DNA from 3 places in the Rhodococcus sp. IEGM 1330 genome. Region 1 is predicted to be linked to each of the others. Evidence: predicted binding sites of a transcription regulator. Region 1 holds the regulator's gene; each other region holds the start of a gene.
What was found. The regulator LexA, encoded in region 1, represses DNA repair genes until DNA is damaged. The targets are predictions, from matches to a motif close to CGAACANNTGTTCG.
Positions count from the first base shown of each region.

Region 1 (5,219 bases):
CATCGGGATGCAGCATGTCGTCGCGATGTTCGGTGCCACGTTGCTCGTTCCGACGATCACCGGCTTCCCGGTGTCGACGACACTGCTGTTCTCGGGCATCGGGACGGTGCTGTTCCTGATCATCACCCGGGGGCGCGTGCCCAGCTACCTCGGGTCGTCCTTCGCATTCCTTGCTCCGCTCGGTGCCACCCAGGCGAACGGCCCGGCCGCGCAGCTCGGCGCCGTTCTGTGCGTCGGACTCGTACTCGCGGCCATCGGGGTCGTGGTCAAGATCGCCGGTCGGCGCGTGCTCGACGCCGCCATGCCGCCCGTGGTCACCGGTGCCGTGGTCGTGTTGATCGGGTTGAATCTGGCCCCGGCCGCGACGACGTCGTTCGAGGCGCAGCCCCTCATCGCCGCCGTCACGCTTGTCGCCATTCTGTTGGCCACGGCCATCGGACCGGGACTGCTCGGGCGACTCGGAATTCTGGTCGGTGTCGTCGTCGGTTGGGTGTTCGCCGCGGTCACCGGTGGAATCGCGCAGCCACGCCTCGACGCTCTGAGTGCGGCGAGCTGGATCGGCCTGCCGGAGTTCCGTGGACCGTCGTTCGAGCTGTCGGTGATCCTGGTGGCGCTGCCGGTGGTGATCGTCCTCGTCGCCGAGAACGTCGGACACGTCAAGGCCGTCGCTGCGATGACCGGCAAGAACCTCGACGACGTGGCAGGCGACGCGCTGATCGCCGACGGGTTGGCGACCACCCTGGCCGGAGCCGCTGGTGGCTCGGGCACCACCACGTACGCCGAGAACATCGGGGTCATGGCCGCCACCCGCGTCTATTCGACGGCCGCGTACTGGGTCGCGGCCGTCACCGCGATAGTGCTGGCGTTCTCGCCCAAGTTCGGTGCCCTGATCTTCACCGTGCCCGACGGCGTCATCGGGGGAGCGACCCTGGTTCTGTACGGACTCATCGGGCTACTGGGCGTTCGCATCTGGACCGACGCGAAGGTCGACTTCACCGATCCGGTCAATCTCATGGTCGTCGCTGCGGCGCTCGTCGCCGGAATCGGTGACCTGACACTGGCTGTCGGATCGGTCGAGCTCGGCGGTATCGCGTGGGGTTCCGTCGGCATCCTTGTCGGCTACCCGATCGTCTCGGCGCTCGCGAGGAGTACAGGCAAACGAGGTCGCTAGCGGGGTCGGTCACGGATCGCGCACGTTTTGGTCATCGACCTCCGCTGTACCCCGAACGTACTGTTGGAACGTGACGTCAGTCGTACCGACGACCGCGAATGACACCGTTCACAGGTCGACGTCGGTATGCACCGAACAAGGAGACATTCGTGGAACGCACACTTTTCGAGCCCGAGCACGAGCTGTTCCGGGAGTCGTACCGGAAGTTTCTCGAACAGCACGTAGCCCCCAATCATGCGAAGTGGGAAGAGCAGAACATCGTCGACCGCGGCGTCTGGGTCGAGGCCGGTAAGCAGGGCTTCCTCGGAACGGCTGCGCCCGAGGAATTCGGCGGCGGCGGAGTCAAGGACTTCCGCTACAACGCCATCGTCACCGAGGAAACCACCCGCGGTGGATACAGCGGTATCGGCTTCACCCTGCACAACGACGTCGTCGCGCCGTATCTGATCGATCTTGCGAATGACGAGCAGAAGCAGCGCTGGCTCCCCGGATTCTGCTCCGGCGAACTGATCACCGCGATCGCGATGACCGAGCCGGGCACCGGAAGCGACCTGCAGGGCATCAAGACCAAGGCCGTACGCGACGGCGACGACTGGGTGCTCAACGGCTCGAAGACATTCATCACCAACGGAATCAACGCCGATTTGATCATCGTCGTGGCGTGCACCGATCCCGAGAAGGGCGCACAGGGCTTCAGCCTGCTGGTCGTCGAACGCGACATGCCCGGATTCGAGCGAGGCCGCAACCTCGACAAGATCGGCATGAAGGCCCAGGACACCGCCGAACTCAGCTTCACCGATGTTCGCGTGCCCGCTGCCAACCTGCTCGGCGACGAGGGCATGGGCTTCATCTACCTGATGCAGAATCTGCCTCAGGAGCGGCTCTCCATCGCCGTCGTCGCCGCAGCGGCGATGGAATCGGCACTGGACATGACCATCCAGTACTGCCGCGACCGCAAGGCCTTCGGAAAGTCGATCGGCAAGTTCCAGAACACCCGATTCGTGTTGGCGGAGTTGGCCACCGAAACCACCGCCACCCGAATCATGGTGGACAAGTTCATCGAACTGCTCAACGCAGACAAGTTGACCGTCCAAGAAGCCGCGATGGCGAAGTGGTGGACCACCGAGAATCAGGTGAAACTGATCGACCGGTGCCTGCAGCTGCACGGTGGCTACGGCTACATGAAGGAATACCCGATCGCCAAGGCGTACATGGACTCTCGTGTGCAGACCATCTACGGCGGCACCACCGAAATCATGAAGGAGATCATCGGCCGCGGATTGAATCTGTGATCCGCTGATCCGAAGAACGCAGAGGGCCGCAGCACTATGTGCTGCGGCCCTTCGCGTGTCACTTCGGTGTCGATTTCTACAGCTTGCGCATCACGGTGACGACCTTGCCGAGGATCGCGGCGTTGTTGCCCGGAATCGGCTCGAAGAGCGGGTTGTGCGGCAGCAGCCACACCTCGCCCTTGGACCGCTTGAACGTCTTGACGGTGGCCTCGCCGTCGATCATGGCAGCGACGATGTCGCCGTTGTCGGCCACGGACTGCTGACGAACAACCACCCAGTCGCCGTCGCAGATCGCCGCGTCGATCATCGACTCGCCGACCACCTTGAGCAGAAACAGAGAACCCTGACCCACCAGCTCGCGGGGGAGCGGAAACACGTCCTCGACGGCCTCTTCGGCCAGAATCGGACCGCCGGCGGCGATCCGGCCCAATACCGGTACGAACGTCGGGGTCGGCAACCGATCCTGTTCCTCGGACGCCGGCGATCCGTCGACGGCGGCGGCAGCCTGATCGGCCTGCACCTCGTCGAGACCGCGGACGTCGACGGCGCGGGGGCGGTTGGCGTCGCGCCGGAGGAAGCCCTTGCGCTCGAGGGTGCGGAGTTGGTGAGCGACGGAGGAGGTCGATGTCAGGCCGACCGCATCACCGATCTCCCGAATGCTCGGTGGGTAACCGCGCTCGGTGACCGAAGCGCGAATGACCTCGAGTACCTTCCGCTGCCGCTCGGTGAGACCCGCACTGATGTCGGTGTCGACCTCCATGGCCTTGGATGTCGGTTCCGCGGCCGGCTTACCCGCTGCGGCCTTCGTTGCGGTGGCCCTGGCTCCGGTCGTCTTGGAACCCGTCGTCGTGGAACGCGTGGTCGACCTCGTCGAGGTCTCGTCCTTCATGCTGTCGGCCTCCTGCTGGTGTCCTGGATCCGGTCTGCGGGGTAGGTCTGCGCGGACTGGAGTTGATGGTGTCGACTCGTGGCGTGTGGTTTCTGACACGAATCTAGCGTGTATCAGCTGTTGAATCAAACATCTGTTCGACTCGTGTCGCGTTTTCTACAGACTTTGTCGGAGGCTCGTGATAGAACTTCGAACAAGCGTCCATCGAACGCCTGATCGAACATTCGATCCAACGAGCGAAGTCGAGGTTCCGATGACCATCATCACCGATCGCCCCACCGCCGCCGGTGTCCGTGCCCGATCCACTGTCGTCGAGCGTCGCCGCCGGGCGCGTCCCGTTCTGCAGAGTCCCATCGGGATGCACGGTGTCACGGCACCCCGTACGCAGAGCGCACCGTGCCTCCCGGTCCTCGATCCGTCGTGGACCGATGTCACCGATCGCGAGGAGGCCGATCGCGAGTTCGACGCGACCTCCGCGCACTTCGCGAGTCAGCCGGTTCGGATGCGATCGCTCGTGCTGACCGTGTTGGCGGTCCTGGTCGTGGCAGGCGGCCTGATCGGCATCGCGAACCTGCGGGCCGTTGCCCCCGATGCAGGCGCGCAGCCGGCCGGTGTGGTCGAAGTGCACGACGGAGCTCTCGTCGAGTACACGCCCGGCAGATGACCACCGGCCCCGTCGGGTTCGAGAAGACTGAGTATCCTCGACAGACTGCCCCGATGTGCGTGCTCGTCGTCGGAGCATCGGCTACGACGGAGGATCCCTTATGCATTGCCCGTTCTGCAGGCATCCCGACTCACGCGTGGTCGACTCGCGTGAGATGGACGAGGGGCAAGCAATCCGGCGGCGTCGATCCTGCCCGGAGTGCGGTCGTCGATTCACGACCGTCGAGGCCGCAGTGCTTGCAGTCGTGAAACGCAGCGGCGTGACCGAGCCGTTCAGCCGCGAGAAAGTCGTCAAGGGAGTCCGACGCGCCTGCCAGGGCAGAGATGTGGACAACGATGCGCTGAACCTGCTGGCACAGCAGGTCGAGGACGCCATCCGTGCAGCGGGATCCGCAGAGATTCCCAGCAACGAAGTGGGGTTGGCCATTCTCGGTCCACTCCGTGATCTGGACGAAGTGGCCTACCTGCGCTTCGCTTCCGTCTACCGCTCGTTCAGCTCGGCCGAGGACTTCGAGAAAGAAATCCACGAACTGCGCAAGCACCGCGAGTCCGCCGACATCGACTGACAGTCCTGCCCGTCAGCGACTCTGGTCCGAGATCGCCTTCTCGATGCGCTTCTCCGAGACCGGATACGCCGTACGAATCCCCTGGGCGAACAATCCCACGCGCAACTCCTCGATCATCCAGAACAGTTCCTGTACCCCGGAACTGTTCTTTCTGCTTTCCGGAAGCGAATCCAACAGTCGCCCGTACGACGCGTACACCCGATCGAGTACATCCATCGCCGCCGCGTCACGGCCCGCGCTGCTCGGCAGGGTCGCCAACCGCTTCGTCGCAGCCGCGATATAGCGCGGAAGGTCTGCCAATCTGCGAGAACCGAACTCGGTGACGAACCCGCGAAAGATCAAGCCGTCGAGCTGTTCCCGAACATCATCTGCCGGCTCGCCCGAGGAGGATTGAAGTTGCGCGGACAATGCCAGGGCAGCGGTCAGCACAGGGCGAACCAGGGCGAGCACCGCGGAGGTACGCTGTGGAACCTCCGCGTCGACGAGCGCCCGGAGCTTGTCGAAAGCCTCGGGATCTCGTACCGGTCCACCGTGCGCATCCATCGCTTCCTCGACCGCGAGAGCCCGGCATTCTTCGAGGAGTGCATCGACTCCGCCGTACGGATTCTGGCCGAGGGCAAGGCGTTCGGCGGTCGGCA
Region 1 is NZ_JAWLSB010000001.1:929,932-935,150, forward strand. Features, by position in the region: gene R4P57_RS04300 (uracil-xanthine permease family protein) at 1-1,171, shown strand, start outside; gene R4P57_RS04305 (acyl-CoA dehydrogenase family protein) at 1,321-2,463, shown strand; gene lexA (transcriptional repressor LexA) at 2,540-3,223, opposite strand; gene R4P57_RS04315 (hypothetical protein) at 3,606-4,016, shown strand; gene nrdR (transcriptional regulator NrdR) at 4,117-4,581, shown strand; gene hrpA (ATP-dependent RNA helicase HrpA) at 4,594-5,219, opposite strand, start outside.

Region 2 (5,219 bases), on a different contig from region 1:
ACGCATCGTTTGCGGACTCGTGGTCGTCCCACGTGCAGATCCACGGCACGTCGACGTGCGCGGCCTGCAGATCGGGATCGGACTTGTACTGACCGTGGCGCTGACGGTAGTCGGCGAGCGTGACGATCTCGTGGGTGGGCGAATGCTGCCGGATCACCCCGTCGCGGCCCGGGAACCCGCCTGTCTCGTACTCGTAGATGTAGTCACCGAGATGGACGATGGCGTCCAGGTCTCCTCTGGCAGCAAGATGCCGATAGGCACCGAAGTAGCCCGACTCCCAGTTGGAGCACGAGACGACTCCGAAGCGCATCGAATCGATGTCGGCATCGTTGGCCGGAGCGGTGTGCGTGGTGCCGACGGCCGATGCCGCGTCGCTCGTCCGGAAGTCGTAGAAGTACGTGGTGTCTGCAGCGAGGCCGTCCACGTCGACCTTGACGGTGTGATCGGTGTCCGGACCGGTGGAGACGGTTCCGGAGGAGACGACGTCACCCATGTCTGCGCTGCGGGATATCCGCCACGTCACCGATACCTGCGGGCCGACGCCGGAACCCGGGGTGGCGTCGGGCGTGGGGGTGAGCCGAGTCCAGAGGACGATCGCGTCGGGCAACGGATCTCCCGACGCCACCCCGTGCAGAAAGCCTCGATCGCTGCCCTGCGCGTGTGCGGTGGCCGGCAGTGTCGTGACGACTCCGGCCACCGCGACGGCCACCGACGACGAGCGAAGAAACGTCCTTCTGGAAAGCGCAGACTCAGCGTGCATCGGGTCAGTCCATGCGATGGATGGTCGGTGGTCAAGTAAGGCGCACCTGGGTCGGCCACAGTGTTCACCGGCCGGCCATGTGCCGGATGCTGGTTTGCCGGAGCGGAGGCGGGAGAACACTCCGAGAATGGACGCTCTGTGGTTGTTCGGTGATCAGCTCGGTTCGCACTTTCATTCGGTCGACGCGCATGCCGAGCGAGACGTGCTGATGATCGAGTCCCGGCGCGTGTTCCGGCGTCGGCGATACCACCGACAGAAGCTGCATCTCGTGTTGTCGGGCATGCGTCATCTGGCCGACGAGCTGGGCGATCGCGTCACCTACCTGCAGACCGAGACGTATCGCGAAGGGTTGGCCGAGTACGGCAAACCCGTCGTGGTGTTCGAGCCCACCTCGCACGCGGCGGAGAAGTTCGTCGCCGCACTGCACGAGGAGGGCCTGGTCTCGGAGATTCTGCCGACCCCGATGTTCGCGCTTCCCCGCGCCGATTTCGCGGAGTGGGCAGCCGAGCGCGGCACATTTCGGATGGAGACGTTCTACCGCGAGCAGCGCAAGAAGTTCGGGGTGTTGATGGACGGTTCCGAACCGGTCTCCGGAAAGTGGAACCTCGACGCCGAGAACCAGTCGCCGCCGCCGAAGGGACGTCTGACCCTCGGCGTGGAGGAACCGTGGTGGCCGACCGAGGACGCCATCGACGAGCACGTGCGCGCCGACCTCGACGACTGGGACCTCGACACCGTAGGAGTGGACGGGCCCCGAGTGTTCGCGGTGACGGAGTCGGAGGCGTCGGAGGCGTTGGCACACTTCGTGAATTACCGCTTGGACGATTTCGGCAAGTACGAGGACGCGGTGATGGCCGACGACTGGACGATGTCGCACTCACTGCTCTCGGTTCCGCTGAACCTCGGCCTGCTGCAACCACTGGACGTGGCGCACGCAGCCGAGGAGGCCCACCGAGACGGCACGCCGCTGGCGAGCGTGGAGGGTTTCGTTCGGCAGATCCTCGGCTGGCGCGAGTACGTGTGGCACCTGTACTGGCATCTGGGGCCGGAGTATCTCGAACGCAACAAGCTCGAAGCCCATGAGCCACTACCGAATTGGCTGACGGACTTGGATGGTGATGCCGTGGTGGCGAAATGCCTGTCCAGCACTGTGGACGGCGTGCGCGAGCGCGGCTGGGTGCACCACATACCTCGACTGATGATCCTGGGAAACTTTGCGCTGCAACATGCCTGGGATCCGCGAGCGTTGACCGACTGGTTCGCAACGGCTTTCGTCGACGGGTTCGCCTGGGTGATGCCGGTGAACGTGATCGGCATGAGCCAGCATGCGGACGGCGGCGTGATTGCGACCAAGCCCTACGCCTCGGGCGGGGCATATCTGAACCGCATGACCGATTACTGCAAGCCGTGCGAATTCAACCCGAAAAAGCGACTGGGCGACGACGCCTGCCCCTTCACCGCCGGCTACTGGGCTTTCGTCCACCGGCACCGCGAGATGTTGGCGCTCAATCACCGCACGGCGCGGCAGGTGTCGTCGATGAACAGACTCAGCGACCTCGAGCAGGTGTTGGAACAGGAGCGGCAGCGCGAGGTGTACTGATGCGCCGGATGCCTGAACCGAGGATTTCCGAACTTCGAGAGCGTCGCGCTCTGTGACGAATCGCCGCCGCGGTCGCCACCACTTTCGCTCTTCGCTATTGCGATGCAACTGGAACGACGCGCCAACTGGGGTGCGACGAAACGCCACATCGGTCCGATGGCCGTACGTTGGGCGAATCTGCATGCGCGACGCTCCCCACATGGTCGCGGACCGCCCGCGCGGCAGATGAACCGCCACGAAGACACCCAAGTAACGCCAGCGGCGGATGGGAAAGAGTTGGCGCTGGTCATATTAGGCGTAAGAAATCGAAATAGTCACCGCGCTGCTCGGACTGGAATCGCTGCAGCGATCACCATCTGGAAACGGGCTCCGCGCTCCTACCACAAGCTACCGACAAGTTCTGATTCGCGAATCTTTATGCACACCAATAGTTTTCGATTGCACTATCATTGCGTATCGAACACCCGTTCGATACACTTGGTCCATGACGACGGGGATCTGGCAACTGAGCGAGAGTGAACTCCTCGCCGACGCTGCCGCGGTCTCCCACAAAATCCAACTGCTCGAAGCCCGGCGGATCGCCCTCGTCGGCGAGATCGACACCCGCGTCTCCCGCGAAAAACTCGGCTTCCCCGGTCCCGCCGGCTGGCTGACCTCCACCACCCTGCTCTCGCCCTCCAAAGCCAACAAGATCGTCGCCCTGGGCCGCGGCATGAAGAACTTCCCCGACATCGCCGACGCCGTCAACACAGGCGTCATGACCGTCGACCACGCCGCCCTGATCCTCACCTTCGCAGAAACACCCCCGAAGAACCTCCCGCAAGTCGGGCAGGACATCGCCCGTAAGGCCATGATCAAGGCTGCGACCGGACCGCAAGCGCGTACCGGCCGCATCCGCGAAGCGATCACCAAGCTCAGCGACAGATTCGGCGGCAACAAACCACCTCCAGAAGACACCGACCGCAACGAACTCTTCGCCTCCAAGACCTTGAACGGCCGGTTGGTACTCAAAGGAGACGTCGATGCGATCACCGGAGAAAAACTCCTCACCGCACTCTCACCCCTGACCGAACCCCGACCCGCCGCCGACGGCACCGAAGACGACCGCAGCCCCGCCAGGCGCCGAGCCGACGCCTTCGGGCACATCCTCGACCAATACCTCGCCTCCAGTAACCGCCCCATCGAAGGCGGTGAACGCCCGCACCTGAACCTGCACATCCGGTTGCAGGACCTCACCGACCTCCAGAGCCGCGGCGACGAAGACGACATCACCGACGACGAAACCTCACGCGCAGCAACAGAATCCGGAACCGACACAGTCGATCCGGTCGACATCAACACCGGCGTACCGATTCACCCCGACACGGCAGAGTCAGACACCGGAACCGCCCACACTGACAGTGACACCGGCAGTGACACCGGCAGTGACCGCTGTGCAGCGGATCCTGGCGCGTATCGCGACTTGTTCGGCGACGGCACCACGGTCGGGTGGCTGCCGTGGATGGGACCGCTCTCCCGCAACACCTCCCGCCAGTTGGCGTGTGATTGTGTCCTCACTGCCATCGTGATGGACGAGCACGGCAACCCGTTGAACCTCGCCCGCACCGCACGCACCGTCACCGCCAAACAACGCAAAGCCCTCATCGCCCGCGATCACGGTTGCGCCTTCCCCGGCTGCGGAAAACCCGCCGCCTGGACCGAAGGACATCACATCTGGCACTGGGGCGACGGCGGCCCCACCGACATGAACAACCTCGTCCTGCTCTGCGGATTCCACCACCGCCTCATGCACCACTCCGACTGGGAAGTGTTCATCGGCGAAGACAACCACCCCTGGTTCGTACCACCGGCCACCGTCGACCCCTACCGACAACCCCGACCATCCCACGCCCGCGCAGGCCCCCACATCGCCTGAGCCCGCCCACACGCCATCCACCAACGACACCAGCCCCGCACCGAGAACACGGTGCGGGGCTGGACGAGATTGTTCGACAGGCTGATTCGGTCGAATCAAGGATCAAACACCGCGGTCGTGCCACATCACCTCGAGCAGGTGTTGGAACAGGAACGACAGCGCGAGGTCTACTGACCTAGTTCGCGTCGAGCTTCGCGATCGCCTCGTCGATCATCGGCACGTATCGCTCGAGTGCCCACGGCACCGTCAGGGGATTGATGATGGACGAGCCGGTGACGAACGACTGATTCGTCGGTGCCACGACCGAGCCACGGGATACCGCCGGAATCTGCTGGTATGCAGGCTGATTCTCGGTTTCGGTGCGGTTCTGGGGATCCGAGTAGAAGGTGAAGATCAGGTCCGAGTCGTTCAACAGATTCGCGTTCTCCAAACCGATGACCGCCGAGTCGGTGCCCTCGGTCTCGTCGAGGGTGTTCACCACCGGATCGACCTGCAACCCGAGCGCGCGGACCATCGCGACGCGCTGCTCGTCGGCGAGGAACACCCCGAGCGTCCCCGGACCGGTGTTGTAGATGTACGAGAAGCTCACCCCCGCGTATTCGGGGTGCTCGCTGGTGGCGTCGGCGAAGCGTGCCTTGATCTTGTCGATCTCCTCCGCTGCCTTCTGCTCCTCACCCATCGCCTTGCCGATGACGGTGATCTGGTCGTCCCAGGTGATCGTCCACGGCTGCTCCTCGTAGGCGACCACCGGCGCGAACTCGCTCATCTTGTCGAACTGATCCTGCGTCACTCCCGACCACGGAGCCAGGATGAGATCCGGTTCGAGGGCAGCAACGGCTTCGATGTTGAGTTCGGTTCCACCGGTGAATTGTTCGGGAAGTTCGGCACCCAGCTCGGTGACTGTGTCGTGAACCCACGGCAGATACCCCGATTCGTCGGCACCC
Region 2 is NZ_JAWLSB010000003.1:502,120-507,338, reverse strand. Features, by position in the region: gene R4P57_RS10575 (alkaline phosphatase D family protein) at 1-760, opposite strand, end outside; gene R4P57_RS10570 (cryptochrome/photolyase family protein) at 888-2,360, shown strand; gene R4P57_RS10565 (HNH endonuclease signature motif containing protein) at 2,845-4,275, shown strand; gene R4P57_RS10560 (iron-siderophore ABC transporter substrate-binding protein) at 4,451-5,219, opposite strand, start outside.
Region 2: the regulator LexA is predicted to act here: its motif matches at 2,818-2,831, upstream of R4P57_RS10565 (HNH endonuclease signature motif containing protein).

Region 3 (5,219 bases), on a different contig from region 1:
GCGACCAGCAGCGCCAGTGCGACCACCGAGAGAACACGGCGGCGGTGGGTTCGATGAGATGTTCGCGATGTCGACTGCACAGCGACATCGTGCCAGGGCATCGAGGTGATGTCAGTCGGCAGGGGTTGTCAGCGAGGCGTGTCGGTACCGGAGCGATCGACGGCCACACGCGGCCCGGACCGAAGTGGTCGACCGCGACGGGCATTCCACAACAGAGGTACACCGACGACGCCCATGACGACGAACCCGTACACCGCCGAGTACCGAAGCTCCGGGCCGTCGAGAAATACCGCGTGCGCGAGCGCCGACCCGAGCCATGTCCACAGGAACAACCCGATGGGCACCCTGTCGTCGGATTGCTGTGATCGACCGACGGCTCGGTCGAGCGATTCCATCACCGCAGCCATCAGCGTGGCCACCACCAGCCAGCCGAGGTAGTTGGTCAGCGGAATCGACGGCACACCGGGCAGCCCGACGGAACCGGCGGTCCAGGTCCACTGTCCGTCGGTGACCATCTGTGGATCGAGGTAGAGGTCCCAGCCGACCATCCCCACCGCCACCGCCACGATTCGGAGCGCGGTGGCGCGCGTATGCGTCGTGTCGAGCCGGCGAACGACGAAGGTCACTGCACACCAGATCGGGTAGAACCCGGCCGTCCACGCCAGGGGAACCACGACGGGCACCTCGAACAGGCTCGGGCCCAAGCGATTCTGTGCGTAGAAGTATTCGCCGAACGGGATGCCGGTGGCCGTGCCGACGAGTTCGGACGCGAACCCGGTACCTGCGGTCACGACGACGAGAACGGTGGCCCACACGACGCCGCGGTTCAGCGCCGCGTGCAGGATCGACGCGAGCGCGAGCAGGGCCACCACCGCCACCGTCACTGCGTCCCTGGTCGATCCCGACACCAGTGGGTAGACGATCTGGCAGCCGACAGCAGCGGCCGCCACGACGATCGGCGCAACCTTCATTCCCGTTTCCTTCCGAAGAACGTGCGACGGCGGGCTGCGCGGGCGTCGGCGATCGCGATTCGCGCCGCCGACCGACCACTGGCCGCAGTGACCCCTCCGCCGGGGTGGGTCGATGCGCCGGTGAGATAGAGCCCGTCGGCACCGGGGACCCGATGCCCGGCCAGTTGAGGATGTGGCCGCCACATCATCATCTGGTCCAACGACATGTCCAGGTGCATGATGTTGCCTCCGATCAGACCGAGCTCACGCTCGATGTCCGGCGGCGATTGAACGAACCGATCCAACACCGATCCCGCGAAACCGGGTGCGTACCGGTCCAGTTCGGCCACGATCCGATCCGCCTCGAACTCGGCCAACGAGCGCTCGCCCGGAACGTTCGATCGCCACTGTCTGCCGTCGGCGAGGGTGTGGGGATGCCACTGCGACCACAGTGAGATCTGGTGCTGTCCCGGCGGCGCGATGGTGGGATCGAGTGCGCTGAAAGACATTCCCAGCACGGCCGGGGTAGGCGGCAGATCGCCGGCCAACGCGTGCCCGTGCGCCAACCGCAGCTGGCTGCGGTCGCGTACCAGCAGCGCCAGGCCGTGGGTGCCGTCCTCGATCCGGTCGGCGCTCGGGTACGTCGGGAGGGCGTCGGTGGCCAGTCTGACCGCAGTACCGATCCCGGGCCCTACGCGAATCGTGCTGCGCCACCGCGCGAGCTGCGCCGAGTCGTGCCCGCCGGCTTCGAGAAGGTCGAGGGTGGTCACGATGTGACAGCCGGCCACGACGATGCGGCTGTCGATCTCCCGTCCCGACGCGGTCCTGGTGGTCCAGCCGTGCGGGCGGCGTACGAGCGAGACCACGGCGTCGCCGAGTGTCAGTTCGGCACCGTCGCGCTGCAGCCGAGCGATCATCGCCTCGGTCAGGGCTCCGCTGCCGCCGACGGCCCGGCCCGGCGGAAGGGTGTGCATGAGGGCAGCGAAGCCGACCATCGGTGCGGTACCCGGCTCGGACATCGGCGGACCCGACTGTGCGCCGAACCAGGCGAGCGCAGCCTTGAGTCGTTCGCTCGAGAACATCTCGTCCAGCAGGGAGTCGCCGGTGGCGAGGAATTCACGCGAGAGCATGCTGCCGCCGTCGGGCGCGCCGAGGCCCCAGAAGGATCGGAGCAGTTTCGGGCCGGTGGGTGGCCCACCGAACGCACGCATGGTGCGTTCGCTGCGGGGACCCCAGACGGAGACGAAGGTGCGGTAGGCGCGCGCGTCGGCTGGGCCGCAGGCGGCGGCGATGGAGTCGCAGGTTCGGTCGAGGTTGCGGTGGAAGACGATGCCGCGTTCGTCGGTGTCGACGGCTCCCGGCGCGAACGCCCAGGGATCGCAGTCGATGTAGCGCAGTCCGAACTCGGCGAGTCCGAGCTCCTCGATGATGCCGGTGTGACGAATCATGATGTGCGCCGACGAACCACGGTCCACACGGTGGCCCGGAAAGCGTTCCACCGTCGACACCGCGCCACCCGCGACGGAGTCGCGCTCGAGAACCTCCACCGACATGCCGGCATCGGTCAGGTAACAGGCAGAGGTCAGGGCATTGTGGCCGGAGCCCACCACCACAGCATCGATCACATCTTCAGGCTACTGGCCCGTCGAGAGGTAACCGGCGGCCCAGGACTGCGAAGGGGCGTCGGTCGCCGGTGAAGGTGAAGTCGCGCAGCACGTCCTGAAAGCCGAGCCGCCGGTACAGCCGCCAGGCTCGGTTGTCCTCTGCCGCTACCTCGGGTGTGGACAACATCACGTTGTCCGCGGAGACGCCGCCCAGCAGTCGGCTGCACAGTCGTCCGCCGAGGCCGTGCCCCTGAGCGCTCGGGAGGACGTGCAACTCGGTGAGCTCGAAGTAGTCGTCGAGAGTGGCTTCGACGCGATGCGGGGAATGCCCCGTGCGCCGCAATCCGTCGCGAACCTGCTGATGCCACCACTGGTGCGCAGCGCCGTGGTAGCCGTATGCGACGGCCACCAGCGAATCGGGCTGTGTCGGGTCTGTGTTCGGGAGCAGTGCACCGACTGCTCGCCAGCCCGGCCGGTGCAGGTGTTCGCTCCACATCGGGGCTCTGCTCTGTTCGGTTCCACGCGGATAGCCCATGGCCTCGACGTAGATGGACAGTGCCTCGAACAGTCGCTGGCGGAATTCCGGGGGCGTCAGATCGACCAGGTACGGCGTTGTCTGCGCATCGGTGACGACTGTTCTCAACCTTTCTTCGGCAACTTGTCGGTGGGCACAGCTATATTGAATGTGTCGAACGGGTGTTCGACAATCGGGGCCGAGTGCGCCGGTGGCTTCGGCTCGGGTCCTCGAGTCGGATTCTCCGGAGTTCGACTGTAAGGCTTCGCCACGGTTCCGGCCGCGTCAGGTGCGCGCCGGAGATTCGAACTGGAGGTGTTCGAGTATGACGATCACGAAGGCATTCGATGCCGGAGTGCGGTCGCCGGTGTCGCGTCAGGCTCAGGTTCTGCTGGGTCGAGCCGATGCTCTGCTGTCCGAGTCCATCGGGGAGAGCGATGCCGGCGATCGATTTCTCGGGAGCTACGCCGCGGCATTGAAAGGGGCGGCAGCTGTGCTGGCGTCGTTGCCGAATTCGATCGGAGCGCGTCCTCGTTCGCGCAGTGCGTGGGTGTTGATGGCAAAGGCGGCACCGGATCTCGCGGTCTGGGCCGACTATTTCGCGTCCTTCTCGGCCACCCGGGCTGCGGTCGAGGCCGGAGCGTCGAGCACGATCGCCGATCTCGACGCCGACGATTTCCATCGGCATGTCGGTCGTTTTCTGAACTCGGTCGAGGATCGACTCGGCGGCCAGGCTCGATTCGCGTCCGTCGACCCGATGACTGCACCCTTGTCGGCGTAGCTCATCGAGCTGGACGTCAGGTGACAATCGCCACGTCATACGGTGTTCGCCCGGAGTTTTCGGGACGTCCGTCTCGAAAACTTCGTTGTTTCTCAGGAACACATCGACCGAGTAGGTGGTAAGCGGCCGATTCAGCTCGTATCATCGACAGCAGGTAGCCGCCAAGGTCAGCTTCCCGTCGTTTCGCAACCGAAATGACCTTCAATATCTGTGCAGGGGGAGGTACCGTGCCACTCTCCGAGCACGAGCAGCGCATGCTCGATCAAATCGAGAGCGCTCTCTACGCCGAGGATCCCAAATTCGCGTCTCATGTGAGGGGCGGTCGCGTACGCGCGGCGTCGAGCAGGAGGCGCTTTCAGGCTGCCGCGCTGTTCGTAGTGGGACTCGTGTTGCTCGTCGCCGGTGTTGCATTGTCGACGAACAGTCTGGCTTTTCTCGTCGTCAGTCTCATCGGCTTTTTGTTCATGTTCGGTGCCGGTGCACTGTTCCTGTTCGGCGGTTCCAACAAGGGAGCCGCAGCGTCGCAGGACGAAGGCAGCACAGCCAACGATGCTGCCGAAACGTCCGGACGTAGTACCGGGCAGAAATCGAAGGGTGGTCGCAAAGGCGGCAGCTTCACCTCTCGCATGGAAGATCGGTTCCGAAAGAGGTTCGAGCAGGACTGAGTCGACCGGGTTCCACCGAACCGACCCATACCGGCTCGTCTCCACAACTTCACGCGTCAACGTAGAACAGCATCTCATCTTCGGTGAGGTGCTGTTGTCGTTTCTGCCCTCGAACAGACGCCGCCGAATCGCCTGCAGCCCTCCGCTCCGCGTCGAGGGCCGACTCGATCGTCCCCGCGCACGGGAGTTCTGGGATACCTCCCCGATGTTCCCCACTTTCACCCACATTCCCCACTTCTCCCCACCAGGGCCCCACGCGAGGGCGGGGATCGACCTTCGACTGCCACGCTTGGTGCTGAGGCGCTGGTCAGATTGCTCGGGCGCTGGAATTGTGGGCCGTAGCTTCCGAATCGAACGCACGACGGCGCCCGCGGTATCGCTGTCGGCAAGTGTCGATCTTGTGCGTGCTGAGCAGCGCAGATATCAACTTCGCCAAAGTTTTCCGGCCGCGAATGGTTCGAAGTGGGGGAGAGTGGGGTAAAGTGGTCCGCAGCGGAGAGTCGAGGCTGGAGGTGGCGAGTGTTTCTCGGTACCTACACGCCGAAGCTCGACGACAAGGGTCGACTCACGTTGCCGGCCAAGTTTCGGGACGCGCTTGCGGGAGGTGTCATGGTGAGCAAGGGGCAGGATTTCAGCCTCGCTGTCTACACCGCGGCGGACTTCGCCGAGCGCTCACGGAAATTGACGGCGGCTTCTCGTGCCAAC
Region 3 is NZ_JAWLSB010000009.1:117,835-123,053, forward strand. Features, by position in the region: gene R4P57_RS20250 (LppM family (lipo)protein) at 1-101, opposite strand, end outside; gene R4P57_RS20255 (carotenoid biosynthesis protein) at 129-971, opposite strand; gene R4P57_RS20260 (NAD(P)/FAD-dependent oxidoreductase) at 968-2,575, opposite strand; gene R4P57_RS20265 (GNAT family N-acetyltransferase) at 2,580-3,197, opposite strand; gene R4P57_RS20270 (SAV_6107 family HEPN domain-containing protein) at 3,394-3,849, shown strand; gene R4P57_RS20275 (DUF3040 domain-containing protein) at 4,077-4,514, shown strand; gene mraZ (division/cell wall cluster transcriptional repressor MraZ) at 5,034-5,219, shown strand, end outside.
Region 3: the regulator LexA is predicted to act here: its motif matches at 3,244-3,257, upstream of R4P57_RS20270 (SAV_6107 family HEPN domain-containing protein).